Regions from separate parts of the Lysinibacillus sp. BF-4 genome, predicted to be linked through region 1. Evidence: riboswitches for the same ligand, from Rfam matches in the RefSeq annotation. Region 1 holds a riboswitch; each other region holds the start of a gene.
What was found. Region 1 has a riboswitch for thiamine pyrophosphate ahead of tenA (thiaminase II). Riboswitches for the same ligand answer to the same signal wherever they lie in the genome.
Positions count from the first base shown of each region.

Region 2: it holds a riboswitch for thiamine pyrophosphate, as region 1 does, so the genes downstream of both, thiC (phosphomethylpyrimidine synthase ThiC) here and tenA (thiaminase II) in region 1, are expected to answer to the same signal.
Region 3: it holds a riboswitch for thiamine pyrophosphate, as region 1 does, so the genes downstream of both, CH76_RS07530 (ABC transporter substrate-binding protein) here and tenA (thiaminase II) in region 1, are expected to answer to the same signal.

Region 1 is NZ_JPUW01000032.1:3,887-10,345, reverse strand. Features, by position in the region: gene CH76_RS10155 (MMPL family transporter) at 1-1,743, shown strand, start outside; gene CH76_RS10150 (GNAT family N-acetyltransferase) at 1,751-2,266, shown strand; gene tenA (thiaminase II) at 2,454-3,140, opposite strand; TPP riboswitch at 3,168-3,257, opposite strand; gene CH76_RS10140 (4-hydroxy-3-methylbut-2-enyl diphosphate reductase) at 3,327-4,298, opposite strand; gene CH76_RS10135 (DEAD/DEAH box helicase) at 4,443-5,741, shown strand; gene CH76_RS10130 (deoxyribonuclease IV) at 5,754-6,459, shown strand, end outside.
Region 2 is NZ_JPUW01000044.1:89-6,547, reverse strand. Features, by position in the region: gene CH76_RS11755 (helix-turn-helix domain-containing protein) at 1-35, opposite strand, end outside; gene CH76_RS11750 (Na/Pi cotransporter family protein) at 135-1,745, opposite strand; gene thiC (phosphomethylpyrimidine synthase ThiC) at 2,261-4,042, opposite strand; TPP riboswitch at 4,170-4,284, opposite strand; gene CH76_RS11740 (AEC family transporter) at 4,334-5,260, opposite strand; gene CH76_RS11735 (DUF4085 family protein) at 5,354-6,459, shown strand, end outside.
Region 3 is NZ_JPUW01000018.1:12,057-18,515, forward strand. Features, by position in the region: gene CH76_RS07515 (ABC transporter ATP-binding protein) at 1-727, opposite strand, end outside; gene CH76_RS07520 (ABC transporter permease) at 730-1,485, opposite strand; gene CH76_RS07525 (thiamine-binding protein) at 1,485-1,775, opposite strand; gene CH76_RS07530 (ABC transporter substrate-binding protein) at 1,787-2,788, opposite strand; TPP riboswitch at 2,847-2,952, opposite strand; gene parC (DNA topoisomerase IV subunit A) at 2,988-5,393, opposite strand; gene parE (DNA topoisomerase IV subunit B) at 5,396-6,459, opposite strand, start outside.

The DNA.
Region 1 (6,459 bases):
AGTACGGCTGCGTTAAAGGATAGCTTAGCGGATATTACGACTTTAACGAAAACAATTACAGGCGAAAATCCCTATAGCGCGAAGTTATCAGAGGATGTACTACATGCTCGCTACTCAGGTCCTGTCGGGATTTCGGTAGATGCAACCGATTTATTTAAGTCCGCTGATTTTCAGCTAATGGCAGCGACTGTACTTATTATTTTAGTTATTTTATTAGTTATTTATCGCTCACCACTTTTAGCAATTATCCCATTAGTCGTTGTAGGGATTGCCTTTTTAGTTGTTAGCCCATTGCTTGGGGCAATGACGGAGGCAGGTTGGCTAGTAAAAGACGCACAAGCCGTATCGATTATGATTGTCCTATTGTTTGGTGCAGGTACGGATTATTGTTTATTTTTAATTACTCGCTACCGCGATACGCTATTAATAGAACCTAATAAATTAAAGGCATTAACTCAATCGCTTCGTGCAGCAGGCGGCGCTATTATTATGAGTGCGGCTACTGTAGTAATTGGGTTATTAACCTTATTACTAGCAAATTACGGAGCGTTTCATCGCTTTGCCATTCCATTTAGTTTTGGTATTTTAATTACGGCGATCGCTGTGCTTACATTACTTCCTGCAATTTTAGGACTATTAGGGCGTTATGCTTTTTGGCCATTTATCCCACGTACAGAAGAAATGGCGCGAGCGCACGCTAGTAAGAAAGGTAAACCTTACGTAGCACCAAAACCACCACACCGAATTATGCGTAAAATTGGTCGCTTTACGGTCAAGCGCCATTGGTTAGTCATTGCGGTTACCGCACTGATTTTAGTAGGACTAGCGGCGGTTTCGCCAAAAATTGAGTTTAGTTATGATTTATTATCGTCATTCCCTGAAGATATGCCATCACGTGAAGGGTTTGCAATTATTGAGGAACACTTTACAGCAGGAGAGCTTGCACCAGTGAGTGTGATTGTTAAAACGGATGAGGATATTACGGATGCGCTGGCCGCTTTACCTTATGTGGGCAAAGTAGCTAAGCCGCAGCAAGCAGACGGCTATCAATTATATAGTGTTGATTTAAAAGAAAACCCGTATGCTGTGCAAGCGATGACAGATTTAGGGCAAATGAAGCAAGATCTAGGCGAACTTGTTGGCGCTGATGCCTTTTGGTTAGGCGGCGAAACGAGTGAGCAAGTAGATACAAAGACAGTACAAGAAGCGGACGAAAAACTCATTCAACCAACGATGATTGTGATTATATTTGTGTTGTTAGTGCTTTATTTACGCGCACCAGTTACAGCGGTAAGTTTAATGGCCACTGTTGTGGTGTCCTTCTTTGCAGCGCTTGGTGCAGGTTGGCTAATTATTCATTATGTTTTAGGGCAATCTGCAATGGCAAGTGCAATCCCACTTTATAGCTTTGTCTTTATTGTGGCACTTGGCAATGACTATAATATTTTTATGATTTCGGAAGTATGGAAAAACCGCCAAAATGGTATTAATCACTTACAAGCGATTGAAAATGGCGTAGCTTCAACAGGAGCTGTTATTACGTCAGCAGGTATTATTTTAGCAGGCACTTTTATGGTTCTTGCTTCACTACCTATCCAATTATTAGTGCAGTTTGGAATTGTGACTGCCTTGGGTATTGTATTAGATACCTTTATTGTGCGCCCATTGCTTGTCCCAGCATTACTTGCTGCTTTAGGAAAGGTAGTATACTGGCCAAGCAAATTATGGCGTGATGGAAAGTAGGAGTGACATGGATATTGTACTAACACAAGAACAACCAAAACACTACAGCAATACAGAGGATGTGGTGCGCCTTGCTTTTGAGCGTGAGGCAATGAGTGATCACAAGGAGCATCAATTAGTATCACGTTTGCGATTAAGCGACGCCTTTATCCCAGCGTTATCTTTAGTAGCGCTACATCAGGAGGAGGTTGTAGGCCAATGCTTGTTGACGCGCGTTCATGTAGGTGAGGCGGAGGCTTTAGCGTTAGCGCCTATTAGTGTGCTACCTGGTTACCAAAATCACGGACTCGGTACTCGGTTAATCGAAGCGGCTATTGCGCGTGCCCGTGTTTTAGGCTATCAAGCGATTATTGTGTTAGGGCACCCGACATATTACCCACGCTTTGGTTTTGTGCCAGCCGCGCAATTTAGTATTACGGCTCCGTTTGAAGTGCCACAACAAGCCTTTATGGTATTGCCGCTACAAACGCCGCTCTCTATGCGCGGTGAAGTGCGTTATAGTAAACCGTTTATGATGCACTAAAAAAGTCCTCGTCCTAATTTGTTAATAGGACGAGGACCTTTATTTACCAAAAGGAAATGTTTTTAATAATTTTTTTCATAAAAAATCCCCCTTGTTATTGCTTCAGTGTACAAAAAAATGATAGACAGTAAATGACCATGTAGACAAAAAAGCACGGCACTGAATAATCTCAGTGCCGTGCTGTTGTTTAGTGGTGTGCAAGGGCAGGAAGTGGCCACATGGCCTTAGTCTCTGCCATTTCCCAAAACATATATTCGTAATAGCATGTCGTAATGAAGATGGTTTCGAGTTGTTGCAGCTTATGCTCAGGTAGGTCACGCGCAACGTCATTCATCATCGCGATAGTGTCGTTAGCGAGTGCGCTAAATTCTTCTGATGCATACATGCGTACCCAATTGCCGTAAAACTCATGGCTTGTAGTATTAGGGATTTTTGCAAGAGCTGTACCAATCCAGTTATAACTCCATGCGCAAGCAAGTACGGCTGCGATTGTGTTTTCTACACCGCCTAGTTGTGCTTGGCTAAGCATGTAACTCGTGTAGGATGTCATTGTTGCAGATGGCTCAGTTGCCTCAAGTTCCTCAGGTGTAATACCAAATTGTTTGGCATAATCGCGGTGCAAATCCATTTCGAAATTCATCGTGCCGTGTAATAAATTAGCGAATAGCGTCATTGTTTTAAGGTCATTTGCCTTGGCCGCACCTAATGCAAAGACGCGCGCATATTCGATTAAATAAATATAATCTTGCTTCATGTAGTGAATAAATTTGTCATGTGCTAACGTGCCATCACCAATTCCTTTGACAAAAGGGTGCTCAAGATAGCTTTGCCATACAGGCGCTACCTTAGTAAATAAACGGTCAGTAAATTGCATTTCCATTGCCTCCTAAAACTTTTTTGAAGCGGGGGCGTTACACTTTCCTACGCTAGTATGAGCTAGGTCAGGTTCTAAGGGACTCTCTCAGCCAAACTGGCACCCCTAGTGCTTCCTCTTAACCATAGGTGAGCGCGTAAGTAAAGTCAAAAAAGAGGACGGCGCAGTGGCTCGTCCTCTTACCTATCAGTCGGTTGGCATGATTTTTTCGACTGGTTTTGGTGTTTTAATTTTTGGTAAAATGCGGTCTAGTGACACCGTACGCTCAATTTTATGCGTGTCAGGGTTTGTTGGATCGTATTGGTCAAGGAAGTTAATCACTTCTTTAACGATTGGTGTTGGTGTTGATGCACCAGCTGTTACTGCTACTGTATCTACACCTTGTAGCCACTCAAGTTTTAGCTCGCCAACATCTGCAATACGGTACGATTTAGTATGCGCAATTTCTTCTGATACTTGTGTTAGGCGGTTAGAGTTATTAGACATTGGGTCGCCCACAACGATTAATAAATCAGCTACGCCCGCTTGGTTAGCTACAGCTTCTTGACGCACTTGTGTGGCAAGGCAAATTTCTTGGTGTACTTCGATATGTGGGTATTTTTCTTTTAATACTTCCATAATGTGAAGAACATCCCACTGGCTCATTGTTGTTTGGTTAGTCACCAGTAGTTTTTCATTTGTTAAGTTAAGTGCTGCGGCATCCTCAGGATTTTGTACAAGGTGAACGTGGTCAGGTGCTACGCCGATTGCACCTTCTGGTTCTGGATGGTTTTTTTTGCCGATGTAAATAATGTCATAGCCTTCTGCTGATTTTTCGGCAATTAAGTCATGCGTTACCGTTACATCAGGGCAAGTAGCGTCGATAGCTACTAAGCCTTTTTCTTTCGCGATTTTACGAATTTCAGGTGAAACACCGTGCGCTGTATAAATAACAGTGCCTTTATCTACCTGACGAATAATATCTAAGCGATTTTCGCCGTCTAGCGTAATAATGCCATCCGCCTCAAATGCATCAGTGACATGTTTGTTGTGTACAATCATCCCTAAAATATAAATTGGACGAGGTAAACTCTTGTCGAGTGCTGCGTTGCGTGCAATAACCATTGCATCAACAACACCGTAGCAATAGCCACGAGGATTAATTTTAATTACTTGCATCATGGTGCCCCTTTCATAGTTACATGCCCCTATTATAACGGACACTAGTTAATAGTACAAAGAAAGCAATGCTTGACACATGATGTATAATAGGCGAATGCGTAGAAACGTGTTACAATAATGAAACAGTCAGGAGGCATTACAATGTCAAAATACACAGATTATCAATTTAAGCCTTTTTTACAAGAGGCCATCGCTGAGTTAGGCTTTACAGAGCCAACACCAATTCAAAAGGAAATTATCCCGCTTATCTTAAAAGGTAAGAGTGCTATCGGACAAGCACATACAGGTACAGGTAAAACGCATAGTTTCCTATTACCTATTGTGCAGCGTATTAACGAAGGGGAGCAAACGGTACAAGCGGTTATTACATCGCCAACACGTGAGCTAGCACAACAAATTTACGAGGCGCTTAACCAATTAGTAGCGCACACGGAAATCCGCACTAAACTATATATCGGTGGTACGGATAAAAAACGTGATATCGAAAAATTAACGGTGCAACCACATATCGTAGTAGGTACACCAGGTCGTATTCGTGACCTTGTAAAAGAAAATGCCCTACATGTACACACAGCTAATATTTTAGTAGTGGATGAGGCAGACCTTGCCTTTGACATGGGCTTCATCGAGGAAATTGACGGCTTTGCATCAAGCATGCCAGAAAACCTTGAAATGTACGTGTTCTCAGCAACAATCCCTGAGAAATTACAACCTTTCCTTAAAAAATATATGGATGCACCAACTCATATTAATATGAAGGACAAGCGCCCTGTTGCCGAAAATATTGATTTCTATCTTGTGCCAACACGTTCAAAATCACGTAATGCACGTTTACTAGAAATTGCTAAGGCCATTAACCCGTATATTGCGGTCATTTTTACTAATACACGTAAAACAGCAGAGAGCGTAGCACACTTCTTAAACTCAAATGGTGTACGCACAGGGCAAATCCACGGTGATTTAAGTCCGCGTGACCGTCGTAAAGTAATGAAGCAAATTCGTGATCTTGAGTTCCAATACATCGTAGCGACAGACCTTGCTGCACGTGGTATTGATATTCAAGGGATTTCACATGTAATTAACTACGAAATTCCAGATGATTTAGAGTTCTTTGTTCACCGTGTTGGTCGTACTGCACGTGCTGGTAACAAAGGTACTGCAATTACATTATTTGAGCCATCAGATGAGGATGCAGTAGCACGCTTAGATAAGATGGGCATTCCGCTTCAACATAAAGACCTTGTTAATGGTGAGTTTGTTGAGCTTAAAGACCGTCATGCACGTAAAAACCGTGTGCGTCAAGTAAATGAGATTGACCAAATTGCTAAATCAAAAGTCCGTAAACCTAAAAAGGTTAAACCGGCCTACAAGAAAAAAATGGGCTGGAAAATGGACGAAATTAAACGTAAGGAACGCCGCAAACGCGCGCGTGGTAAATAAGGAGCGAGATAATTGTTAATAGGTTCTCACGTTTCAATGAGTGGTAAAGATATGTTGTTAGGTGCAAGTGAGGAAGCTCTTTCTTACGGCGCTAACACATTTATGATTTATACAGGTGCGCCCCAAAATACGCGACGCAAGCCGATCGAGGAACTTAATATCCCAGCAGGTCTTTTGCATATGCAAGAGCATGGCATGCAAAAAGCTGTGGTGCATGCACCGTATATTATTAATATCGCAAATACAACAAAGCCTGCAACCTTCCGCTTAGGCGTTGATTTTTTACAAAGCGAAATCGAACGTACCGCAGCACTAGGCATCGACCAAATCGTGTTGCACCCAGGTGCACACGTAGGTGCTGGTGCTGAAGCGGGGATTGCTAAAATTATTGAGGGCTTAAACGAAGTATTATCGCAAGATTTTCCTGTACAAATTGCCTTAGAAACAATGGCAGGTAAAGGAACAGAATGTGGTCGTTCGTTTGATGAGCTAGCTAAAATCATTGATGGCGTTACGCATAATGAACGTTTATCGGTATGTTTTGATACGTGCCATACGCATGATGCGGGCTATGATTTGATTGGTGACCTAGATGGTGTACTGACAAACTTTGATACAACGGTAGGCTTAGAGCGCATTAAAGTACTACACATTAATGATTCTAAAAATGAGCGTGGCGCAGGTAAAGACCGTCATGAAAATATTGGCTTTGGCTATA
Region 2 (6,459 bases), on a different contig from region 1:
TCATTTACTACATACATATAGTGTTGGTAGTTCATTACGTCCTCCTAATTGAATATCATTATCATTTATACTACCTATTATTACAGCAAAAAGCAAAAAAGCATCATTGCCTCGAGGGCAATGATGCTTGTTAATTAATACGTATCGTCTAGGATGGCTTCAGCAATATTTACTGCGTGGTCACCAATACGCTCTAAATTACTAATGATGTCAACAAACACAATACCTGCAGAGCCTGAACATACACCTTGATTTAAACGGTGAATGTGGCGCTTACGAAGCTTACGTTCCATCTCATCAATTTTATCTTCTTTTTCGATTACTTCATGTGCAAACTCTTCGCTACGTTGATCTAATGCTTTAATTGATAGGCTAACTGTATCAACTGTTAGCTCAAACATCTCAACTAATTCGTCCATTGCTTCTTCACTTAAGCGCACACGGTTATTGCCTTTGAAGTTAATTAGCTCTACTAGATTTTCGAAGTGATCACCAATACGCTCAATATCACGGATGCTATCAAGTAATGCATGGTGCACCTGTGAGTCTGTATTTGATAATGACTGCTTAGATAGTGTCACTAAATAATCAGTTGTTTTTTCGTCTAAAATATTAATTGCTTCTTCTAGTTGTGTTGTAAGGTTGGCGTGTTTTTCCTCGCCTGTTTGTAAGTATTTTAGTGTTTCTTGTAAACCTTGAACACTAAACTCACCCATACGTACAACTTCTTGCTTCGCTTGACCTAAAGCAATTGAAGGTGACTGCGCGATTAATGCTTCGTCTAAGTGCTTTGGCTTATACTCAATTACCGTATCCTCACCTGGGATTAACTTCGTAACAATATATGCCCATGCACCAATGAATGGCAATTGTAGCAATGTGTTAGCTACGTTAAACGAACCATGCGCAAATGCAATTTGCATTTTTGGCTCTAAGCCTAAAACAGCAGACAGCCATTCTACATAGCTTGTAAATAAACCTAAAATTAATAAGAAGACAATCGAACCTACCACGTTAAATAACACGTGAGTGGCTGCTGCACGACGCGCCGCTACTGAGGCACCTAATGCTGCAAGCACTGCTGTAATTGTTGTACCAATATTATCACCAAATAGTACAGGTAGTGCACCCTTTAAATCAATTAAACCTTCAGCATATAGCCCTTGTAAAATACCTACTGTTGCTGAAGATGATTGTACGATTAATGTGAAAATTGTACCGACAAGTACACCAAGTACTGGCGAGTCACTCATGCTTAGCGTCATATCAATAAACGCTGGGAACTCGCGCAGTGGCTTCATACCTGTACTCATCATTTCTAAACCGATGAATAAACCACCAAAGCCGAATAAAATTTGTCCAATATTTTGGATGCGATTCTTTTTAAAGAAGAATAGCATGACAGCACCTATGAATATAATAGGATACGCATACTCACCTACATCAATACCAATAATAAACGCTGTTACTGTAGTACCAATGTTGGCCCCCATAATAACACCAATTGCTTGTCGTAATGTCATAAAACCAGCACTAACGAGCCCTACTGTAATAACGGTCGTACCAGAACTCGACTGAATTAATACTGTTACAAAAATACCTACAAGCACACCCATTAATGGGTTAGTTGTAAAACGGTCTAAAATGTCACGCAAGCGGTCGCCTGCTGCTTTTTGCAGACCATCGCCCATATACTTAATCGCAAATAGAAATAGACCCAATCCTCCAACGAATTGGAATATCATTTCTTGCCAATTCAGCTCCAAAATATTACACCCTTTCCGCATAACTCTCAACCTACATTATTCCTAAAAAACTGTAGAAAGTAAATCACTTTTAATTGTTATCTCACAAAATTTACATTGCGTTTACAAAGTAGTAACAATTGCTTCATATAAACCTAAATTGGCTTAACAGTGCTGTGCTAAAATAATTATTTTTGCCACAAAAAAACTGTACGAAATAGCGCGTTAGCACTTTTCGTACAGCTTCACATGAACATGCAGTTTTAGGGATGACACAACAACTGCTTTAGCACTCGTTTTGTAGGAGGAACAGTGCTAAGGAAAATTACATTGCGTTTGCTACGATAGGTCCACCACAAACGAATAGTAGCGGCAATGCTTTGTAAGGTTTAACTGTCAACTTACAATAAACTTTCCTAAAGGAAACTTTATTGCCTGTATAAAACTTATCATGTTCAATAATCATTGTCAACAAAAAAAGTAATTTCGTCCGCAGACGAAATTACTTTTTTACTTTATTGGTAAACGCCGCCGCCTGATTTTTTAAATTCCTCAGCCTTCTCCTGCATACCTTGTTCAATAGCTTCAGTAGTATCTAGCTTATTGTCTTTCGCATAATTACGAATGTCCTGCGAAATACGCATACTGCAGAATTTTGGTCCACACATTGAACAGAAGTGCGCTGTTTTAGCGCCTTCAGCTGGTAACGTTTCGTCATGATACTCAGCTGCGCGCTCAGGATCCAATGATAAATTAAATTGATCGCGCCAGCGGAATTCAAAACGTGCTTTTGATAATGCATCGTCACGCTGTTGTGCACCTGGATGTCCTTTAGCAAGATCTGCTGCATGTGCCGCAATTTTATACGTAATTACACCCGTACGTACATCATCACGGTTTGGTAAGCCTAAATGTTCCTTAGGCGTTACATAGCAAAGCATCGCTGTACCAAACCAACCGATCATTGCCGCACCAATAGCTGACGTAATGTGGTCATAACCTGGCGCAATATCTGTTGTTAATGGGCCAAGTGTATAAAACGGTGCTTCATGGCACATCTCTAATTGCTTATCCATATTTTCTTTAATTTTATGCATTGGCACGTGACCTGGTCCTTCAACCATTACCTGCACGTCATGCTTCCAAGCAATTTCTGTTAGTTCACCTAATGTTTCTAGCTCTGCAAACTGCGCCTCATCATTAGCGTCCGCAATAGAGCCTGGACGTAAGCCGTCACCTAATGAAAAGGCAACGTCATAAGCCTTCATAATTTCACAAATATCTTCAAAATGTGTGTAAAGGAAGCTCTCTTTGTGATGGAATAAGCACCACTGTGCCATGATTGAGCCACCACGAGAGACAATGCCTGTTACGCGCTTTGCTGTCATTGGTACATAGTGTAAACGCACACCCGCATGGATGGTAAAGTAATCTACACCTTGTTCCGCTTGCTCAATTAGTGTGTCACGGAATACTTCCCATGTTAAATCTTCAGCTACACCGTTTACCTTCTCTAATGCTTGATAAATTGGTACTGTCCCTACAGGAACTGCCGAGTTACGAATAATCCACTCGCGTGTAGTATGAATGTTTTTACCCGTTGATAAATCCATAATATTATCTGCGCCCCAACGTGTTGCCCACGTCATTTTTTCTACTTCTTCAGCAATAGAAGATGTAACCGCAGAGTTACCAATATTAGCGTTAATCTTCACATGAAAGTTACGACCAATAATCATTGGCTCTGCCTCAGGGTGGTTAATGTTTGAAGGGATAATCGCACGTCCGCGCGCTACCTCATCACGCACAAATGATGGTTCAACGTTTTCACGAATCGCAATGAACTCCATTTCTGGTGTAATGATGCCTTGCTTAGCGTAATGCATTTGCGTTACATTAGCGCCCTTCTTTGCACGAAGTGGCTTGCGCTTTAAAGCAGGAAATACATTTTCATTGGCACGTGGATCATCTGCACGACGGTAGCCATTATCCTCTGGCTTGATGTCACGTCCCTCGTACTCCTCAACATCACCGCGTTCTACAATCCAATTACGGCGTAGTGCAGGCAAGCCTTTTGTAATATCTACCGTATAATTTTCATCCGTATACGGGCCGCTCGTGTCATATACGCGCACAGGGGCGTTGTCTTCTTCACCAAAATGACCTGTAGTTGGACTTAAACCAATCTCGCGCATTGGCACTTGAATATCTGGACGGCTTCCCTCTACATAAACCTTTGTACTACCATCAAAACTTGACATGATGGCCATGTTTTTTTCGCTAATTGTTGTTGTCATTACTAAAATCGCTCCTTTTGTTTGTTGGTAAAAGGAACCGACCTCGCATAACACGTGGGACATAAAAAAACCAGATTCTAAGAAAGAATCTGGTCATAGTCGTATGATTTAGAGGCACGCAAAAAAAGAGCGCGCTTACTAACTTCCCTACGCTGGTATGAGCCAGATCAGGTCCAAAGGGTAACGAAACTTCATCGCGTTTCTCTCTCAGCCCGACTCATCGGACCCCCCTAGTTATTACTTATTCAGTTGTGCTTCTTAGTATACAAGATAATACGCCCGAAAGCTACCTCACCCAAATAATACTTCTGCAACGTAAATAACAATTGTAACTGTAATACAACTTACAATTGTCGAAAATAATACGGTTTGTGCTGCTGTATCTGCATCAATATCATACTCAAGCGCAAGGCTTGAGCTATTGCGCGATGTTGGAAATGAGCTTGCGATAAATAACGATTTAGCTACAACACCCGTGAGCCCCAAACCAAAAATCACAAGCAATGCTGTTAATGGCCCAATAACTAAACGGGTAAAACAACTAACAAAAACGGTTTTATTAAAGATAGAGCGCATTTCAAGTTGCGAAAGCTGTGCACCTAATGTAATGAGTGCTACCGCCACAAAACCATCGGCAATATAATTCACAGGCAAGCTTAAAAAAACAGGTAACTCAATCTGAAATACATTCATCACAATACCAATAACTAACGCATGCACAATAGGCATCTTAAAGAAATCGCGTACAATGGCACTACCTGATTTAGTAGATGAGATTAAATTATATAAGCCGTACGTGTAGGTCGTCATATTTTGAAAAATAACTAAAATAACTTGAATAGCTACACCTATCGGCTGACTCGCAAAAATCATTTGCGCTACAGGTATACCGTAGTTACCTGAATTAATGAGCACGACACTATTTTTAAACACTGCCGCTTCTTGTTTAGGCAGTTTAAGCGCACCCGCTACAAGACGTGCCGTAATCATTTGCCCACCAATAAATAACACAATAAATAAAAATACTTGCCCTAAAACACTCATATTAATTTCAGTATGATATAAATTAACAAAAACAGCCGCTGGCATAAAACAATACGTAATTAATTGGGATAATGCCTTTAAATTAAACGTAAATTTCTTTTGTAATAAGCCACCCACCACAAGTAAAACTAAAATCGGGGCAACAATCTTAAAAAAAATCATGCCGAGATACATTTTGCCCACTTCCCTTCTTCTTTAATAGTATGTTCATTTTTTTCCATGGTCAATGTTTGCTATACTAAAGCACAAGAAAGGATGTGGCACAAAATGTGGCATTTAACTTATGAAGATTATTTACGCCAGCAATACGCAAACGCCTTAACCCTACCTGAAGATTGGGAAACGCTCTATACGTATTACCGCAATGACGGTGTTAATCCTGATCGCATACATACAGAGGAGCTAGAGGCAGCTAAGCTTCCATTACTTAAGGTGTTACCACAGCGTTTTATACCTTACGTAGAGGATGGCACGCTTAACCGCCCTACATTACCTAAAGATGTACGGGACGATTTTATTCAATGGCAAGCAGAAGAAACGGCGCGCTTTGAAGAAAAGCTAGGCCTATCTATGATTGACTTTACCAACATCCAAGAACAACTTGAGCCTAACTTTGCCGAGGTGATTGAAGGTGGGCTACATGATGCTATCATTACTCAAATTGTCGATGACCATATTTTTATTAATACAGAAGGTGGCTTTACAGCTAAAGCCTTTGTGATTTTGCATGTAGACGGGGCCATCTCACAACAAGGTGAGCTACACGCAGGTGACACTATTTTATACGAAGAAGTCCAGTTGACAGCAGAAGGCGTAGCATTACGTATGATTACCGAAAATGGGCAATGTACGCTTCATGCAAAACAAATTGCCGCAGACTTTTACTATCGCCCGATGCCCTACCACGAACTTATTGCCAATGAGGTACTGCCAGACGTCACCGCTAAGCAGTTTATCGAGGCGCTCGATAGTAATCTCGACTATACAGTCATTGCCAATCGTTATGCCTTACCCATCACAAGTTTTGTCATTCAAGGCGCTGAGCTTGCACAATTCTCAGGCGGCATAATTTTTAAAGAAAACAACGCGATTATAGCGCGTATTCATAATGAGGATCATGTCATCGCTCAAAGTGAAATTGATTGGTTATCTCAAATTTTCACGACAACCTATGTTGACCCTTACGCTATATTTAGTGAGCCGCTTCCTGCAGAGGAGTTAGAGACTGCACTCGCTAGCACAGACCTAGCTCTGATTGTACGCGCTTGGAACACGCTCTACGAAAACCCAGCAGGCCATGAGGCATTAATTAACCGCGCCCTTATCGCACTCGCTAAAGATGTAGACAATGAAAACAACGTGATGCTTGACGT
Region 3 (6,459 bases), on a different contig from region 1:
TCGTTTCCATTTGACTGAAAATATGCTGCTTTAACGCCACAAATTCTGGCGTTGCTAACATTGCTTGATTACGTGGTCGCGCAAAAGGGACAGTAATCTCCTCTTTAATGTGTGCAGGGCGCTTGGATAAAATAACAATGCGGTCGGCTAAATAAATGGCTTCCTCAATGCTATGTGTAATAAATAATACGGAGCGGCGATGTTCCTCCCATACAGACAGCAGCCAGTTTTGCATATCAAGACGTGTAAACTCATCCAATGCCGAAAAAGGTTCGTCAAGACATAGCAAATTTTGGTCACTTAACAACGCACGAATAAAAGCGACTCGTTGTTTCATGCCGCCTGATAGCTCTGATGGGTAGGCTTTGGCAAATTGCGAAAGCCCCACGCGCTCAAGCCACTCGGTTGCTTGTTCATAATTTGGTTTATGTTGCACCTCTTGAGCAAGCACTACATTTTGTAAAACCGTACGCCACGGAAATAGCGACGCTTGCTGTGGCATATAACTAATATGCCCCTTTTCGCCGCTAATATTTTTGCCATTTAATAAAATCTCACCTGCTGTAGGTGCGGTAATACCACCAACTAGCTGAAATAATGTACTTTTACCGCTACCTGAAGGGCCAAGAATAGCAACAAACTCACCGTCTGCTACTTGTAAGGAAATATGATTAAGCACATCAACCTCACCGAAGTTTTTAGATAAGTCTGTAATTTGCAGTAACATAATTATACCTCCCTTGTTTGTCCTTTTACAATAATACGCTCGAGTAGCTGTATGAGCGCAAATAATGCCATACTCAACAACATAATCGTAAAGATGGCAACAAACACACGGTCAATGCGGAAGGATGACTGCGCATAGGTCATATATACGCCTATGCCTTGCTTAGCACCCAGCCATTCGGAAATTACAGCACCCATTACGCTATACGTAGCCGCGATTTTTAAGCCTGAAAACAAAGATGGCATGGCATAAGGTAGCTCTAGCTTCCAAAAGGTTTGCCCGCGATTTGCGCCAATCATTTGCATATAGTGCTTTAATGTTGGGTCGGTATTTTTTAAGCCATCCATCATCGCCACTACAATAGGGAAAAAGCATACTAAGCTAATAATAATAAGCTTAGGTAATAGCCCGAAGCCAAACCAAATGATTAATAGTGGTGCTAATACGATGGTTGGTACGTTTTGCGATAAAATGAGTAAGGGGTATACCATTTGATTAACAAGTGGCATACGGTGCAAAAGGAGCGCAATAATAAAACCAATGCTTGCGCCAATGGCTAACCCTAGCAATGTAAGTTTAGTTGTAGCTAAAATATGCACAGAAAAGTCGCCAAATGAACGATACCCTTCAGCTAAAATCGCACTCGGAGCGGGTAATAGCCACATCGGGATGTCGCGCCACCATACAACAGCTTCCCAAATGATAAATAAAACGAGGAGGAACATTACTGCTCCGCCTCGTTTCATCACCTTATGCATTAGCGGTACTTCTCCGTTAATGTATCCATCGTAATGCCTGATGGTTGGTATAGGATTTTGACCTGTGTAATAACGTTGACGCAGCCGAGTTCAACCATTTTTACATTCATTTTTTCGATGATAGCAAGCAATGTTGTTAAATCGCCTTCCATCGTTGTTTCGAGTGGATGTACTTCGTATTTAACGCCCGAAGCGTCAATTACAGCGATTGCTGCGTCTACTGCTGGAATTACATCTGCTACGTTCTCGGTTTTAGGAATGATTTGTACACTAATTAATGAGTTTGTCATGATGTCACCTCTTATTTTTTTGGTAAAAATTCGTTAGTAAATGCTTGCTCTGGGTCAAAATCGCCCTCTAGCACGCCATTTTCTGTCATCCAGTCCGCATAGTTTTTCCATACGTCTAGTTTTTGTACGCCCCATTGCTCAGCGTCGTCTTGGTATTTGTCAGCTAGCCATTTTTGTGAGTTAATCACAAGGTCTTGCGATAAATCAGGCGCTGCAACGAGTAAAATATTTGCTGCGTCTTCTGGGTTTTCAATCGCATATTCGTAGCCTTTTGCAACAGCTGCGACCATTTTTTTAACGATGTCTGATTTTTCGTCAATCATTTTTTCGCTAGTTGATAGTACAGGTGTATAGTAATCTAGCTTATCGCTATAATCTGTTAAATAGACCATATTAATATCTTTGCCACGTAGCTCTGCCTCTACACCTGTCCAGCCGTAGTAAATCCATGCAAAGTCTACGTCTTTTTCAGTCATTGTAAAGAAGTCTGCGTCACCTGCGTTAATAATATCCATTTTGGCAACATCGCCACCGTCTGCTTTCATAATGGTTTCGATGACTGCTTTTTCGATAGGTGAGCCCCAGCCCCCGTAAGTTTTACCTTCAAAATCTTTAGGTGTGGTAATTTCCTTTGCCTTTGGTGAGGCAAAGCCTGATGTATTATGTTGAATAATTGCGGCTACTGATACAAGTGGTACACCTTGCGTACGTGCTAGTGTAATACCCTCTTGGTAGCTAATGCCGAAATCTGCCTTGCCTGATGCAACCAATTGATCTGCACCTGCATCGCCTGGTTGAATGATTTCAACGTCTAAGCCCTGGTCTTTAAAAAATCCTTGTGCCTCTGCAACATATAAGCCTGTGTGATTGGTATTAGGTGTCCAGTCGAGCACCATTGTTACCTTTTCAAGCTTATCTTCCGCTGCATCTTCCTTTGGTTTGTCCTTGGCTTGACAGGCTGCAAGTGCAAGCACCATCGTTGCCAATACTAGTGTAACGAACCATTTCTTCACGCGAAAATCGCCTCCTCTGCATAAAAAAATGCCTCAAGTAGGCATGTATCACCCTACTGAGGCATTTGTACATGTTCCCTACGATGGTTTTACCATATCAGGTTCTAAGGGTATTCCTACAATTCGGTCTCTCAGCTCATGTTTGAGCTCCCCTACATTACTATTCAACGTTCATTATAACAGCTATAGCATCGTTATACTATGGCATTTTATGATAGACTGCGCGGATAGCACCGTCTGTTTTTGGATCTACTTTAAAGGAACCATTGGATAGGCGATCATTTTTCGGTAAATCGCCCATCGCAATTTCTTCTTGATGTTTTTCAGTTTCAATAACGAGTAGTGCTTCTTTGCGGTCTTTTTCGACAGCTACAATTTGGTGAGGGTTGGATTTTAATATGCTTAGGATTTGTACACCACGTTTAGCACGGTTGCTTGTGGTAACTTCTTCGATGCCCATTTTTTTAACTGCCCCACGCTGCGTTACGATAATTAAACGTTCGTTGGCATCTACAGTATCTGCCCAAATAACACGCTCGTCTTTTAATGTCATACCTTTAACCCCACCAGTACGTAAGCCCGTTGGCGGTACTTCGTCTACACGGAAGCGCAGTGCTTGTCCTTCTGTTGTGACAAGTGTTACCTCGTCTTTATCCGTTACAATAAAGGCTGCCATCATAGCATCCTCTTTTTTAACATTCATTGTTTTTAACGCACGTGAGTAGCGCGAAACTTTATAATCTGCTACTACGGTACGCTTAACTTGCCCCGCTTCGGTCACGGTCATCATAAAGTCAGTAGTACTATCCATTGACGCAAAGCCATGTACAGCAATAATTTCTTCTTCAGCTTCAAGTGGTACGATACTTGAAATATGCTGTCCGAGGTCCTTCCAACGAATGTCAGGTAGCTCATGTACAGGTTGGTAAATATATTGCCCGCGGTTGGTAAATAGCAGTAAGTGATGTTGCGTGTTCATTGGTTGTTCAAAGAGCGCATAATCCGACTCTTTCATCGCCAAATCTTTACCGCTTGATGCACTATATGAACGCGGCGAAGTCCGCTTAATATAACCATCCTTCGTTACACTTACAATGACTTCCTCACTTGGTACTAGTACGTCGAGCGTTACTTCTAGCTCTTCGATTTTAGCTTGTAGTAAAGAGCGGCGTGGCTCAGCAAATTGTTTTTGCGTAGCTTTTAACTCACGTCGAATGACAGCGATAAGCTTGGCAGGGCTTTGTAAAATACCCTCTAATAGCGCGATTTCTTTTTGTAATGCCTCATGCTCTGCACGTAGCTCTGTAATATCTGTATTCGTTAAACGATAAAGTTGTAAGCTAACGATTGCTTCAGCTTGCGCCTCAGAGAAATCGAATGCGTCCATGATGCCCTGTCGTGCGTCTCGTTTATCCTTAGAGGCACGAATTTTCGCAATCACTTCATCTAAAATCGATAATGCTTTGATTAACCCTTCTACGAGATGCATACGTTTGTTAGCACGCGCTAAATCAAACGTAGCACGACGTTTAACGACTTCCTTTTGGTGCTCAATATAAGCATCCAATAACAGTGGTAACGTCATCATTGTAGGACGACGACGGTGAATGGCAATCATATTAAAGTTATACGTCACTTGAAGGTCCGTAATTTTTAATAAATAATTTAAAATCCCTTGTGCGGGGATATCTTTTTTTAGTTCAATCACGACACGTAGCCCTGTGCGGTCAGATTCGTCACGGATTTCGGCAATGCCATCTAATTTTTTGTCGAGGCGTTGCTCATCAATACGCTTTACGAGATTAGCTTTATTAACATCATACGGTAACTCAGTTACAACGATTTGTTCTTTGCCACCTTTTAATTGCTCAATCGCAGTTTTGGCACGTACGACAATTTTGCCGCGCCCTGTTTCGTAGGCTTTTTTAATACCATCTGTACCTTGGATAATACCGCCCGTCGGGAAGTCTGGCCCTTTAATTACCGTCATTAGCTCATCAACAGTTACCTTAGGGTTATCTAGGCGCATAAGTACGGCTTCTATAGCTTCAAACAAGTTATGCGGTGGAATGTCAGTTGCATACCCCGCCGAAATCCCCGTTGAGCCATTTACTAATAAGTTAGGGAAGCGCGCAGGTAATACGGTTGGCTCTGTATCTTGGTCATCAAAGTTAGGTACAACATCAACCGTATCTTTCGTAATATCTCGCAGTAGTTCACCTGCGATAGAAGAAAGACGCGCTTCTGTATAACGCATAGCTGCGGCAGGGTCACCATCAACGGAACCGTTATTACCGTGCATTTCAATTAACATATGACGTGCCTTCCAGTCTTGGCTCATACGCACCATTGCCTCATAAACGGAGCTGTCACCGTGTGGGTGATAGTTACCAATAACATTACCAACGGTTTTAGCTGATTTACGGAAAGGCTTGTCTTGTGTGTTGCCTTCAGTATGCATCGCATATAAAATACGACGCTGTACAGGTTTTAACCCGTCACGTGCGTCAGGTAGCGCACGCTCTTGAATAATATATTTACTATAGCGACCAAAACGGTCACCCATTACTTCTTCTAACGGTAAATCTTGAAATTTCTCTTGCATAATTAGTCCTCCTCACTAATGAATTCGTTTTCGAGAATATTGGCATCGTCTTCCATACCAAAATCTACGTTAGCTTCAATCCATTTACGGCGAGGCTCTACTTTATCACCCATTAATGTCGTTACGTGACGCTCTGCGCGTGCGCCGTCTTCGATACGTACACGAATTAATGTACGTGTTGCAGGGTTCATTGTAGTGTCCCATAGCTGCGGTGCATTCATTTCACCTAAACCTTTATAACGCTGAATGACGTAGCCTTTACCAATGCGTGCAATGGCCTCTTCTAAGTCGCGTTCTGTCCAAGCGTACTCAAAAACCTCTTTTTTGCCTGAACCTTTACTGATTTTATAAAGGGGTGGCAGTGCAATATATACTTTACCTGCTTCCACTAATGGGCGCATATAGCGGTAAAAGAACGTTAATAATAATACTTGAATGTGCGCCCCGTCAGTATCGGCATCGGTCATAATCACAACTTTATCGTACGCTGCATCATCTATCGAAAAATCACTACCTACGCCTGCACCGATGGTATGAATAATTGTGGCAATTTCTTCGTTTTTCATAATATCTTCAAGCTTAGCTTTTTCGGTGTTAATGACTTTACCACGCAGTGGCAAAATCGCTTGGAAAGTACGGTCACGCCCTTGTTTTGCGGAGCCACCTGCTGAGTCACCCTCAACTAAATATAGCTCGTTTTTTGCCGCATTTTTTGATTGTGCAGGTGTTAATTTACCTGACAAGAGCGTTGACTTTTTATTTTTCTTGCCGCTTCGTGCATCCTCACGTGCCTTACGTGCTGCCTCGCGTACTTGTTGCGCACGAATCGCTTTACGTACCAATGAAGCGGATAACTCGGCGTTTTCTTCGAGTACGTATAGTACTTGCTCCGCTACTACCGTATCTACGGCAGAGCGTGCCTCAGATGTACCTAATTTACTTTTAGTTTGCCCTTCAAACTGCAAAATCCCCTCAGGAATACGTACAGATACAATAGCACATAAGCCTTCGCGAATATCAGCACCGTCAAGATTTTTGTCCTTATCCTTCAATAAGCCAATTTTAC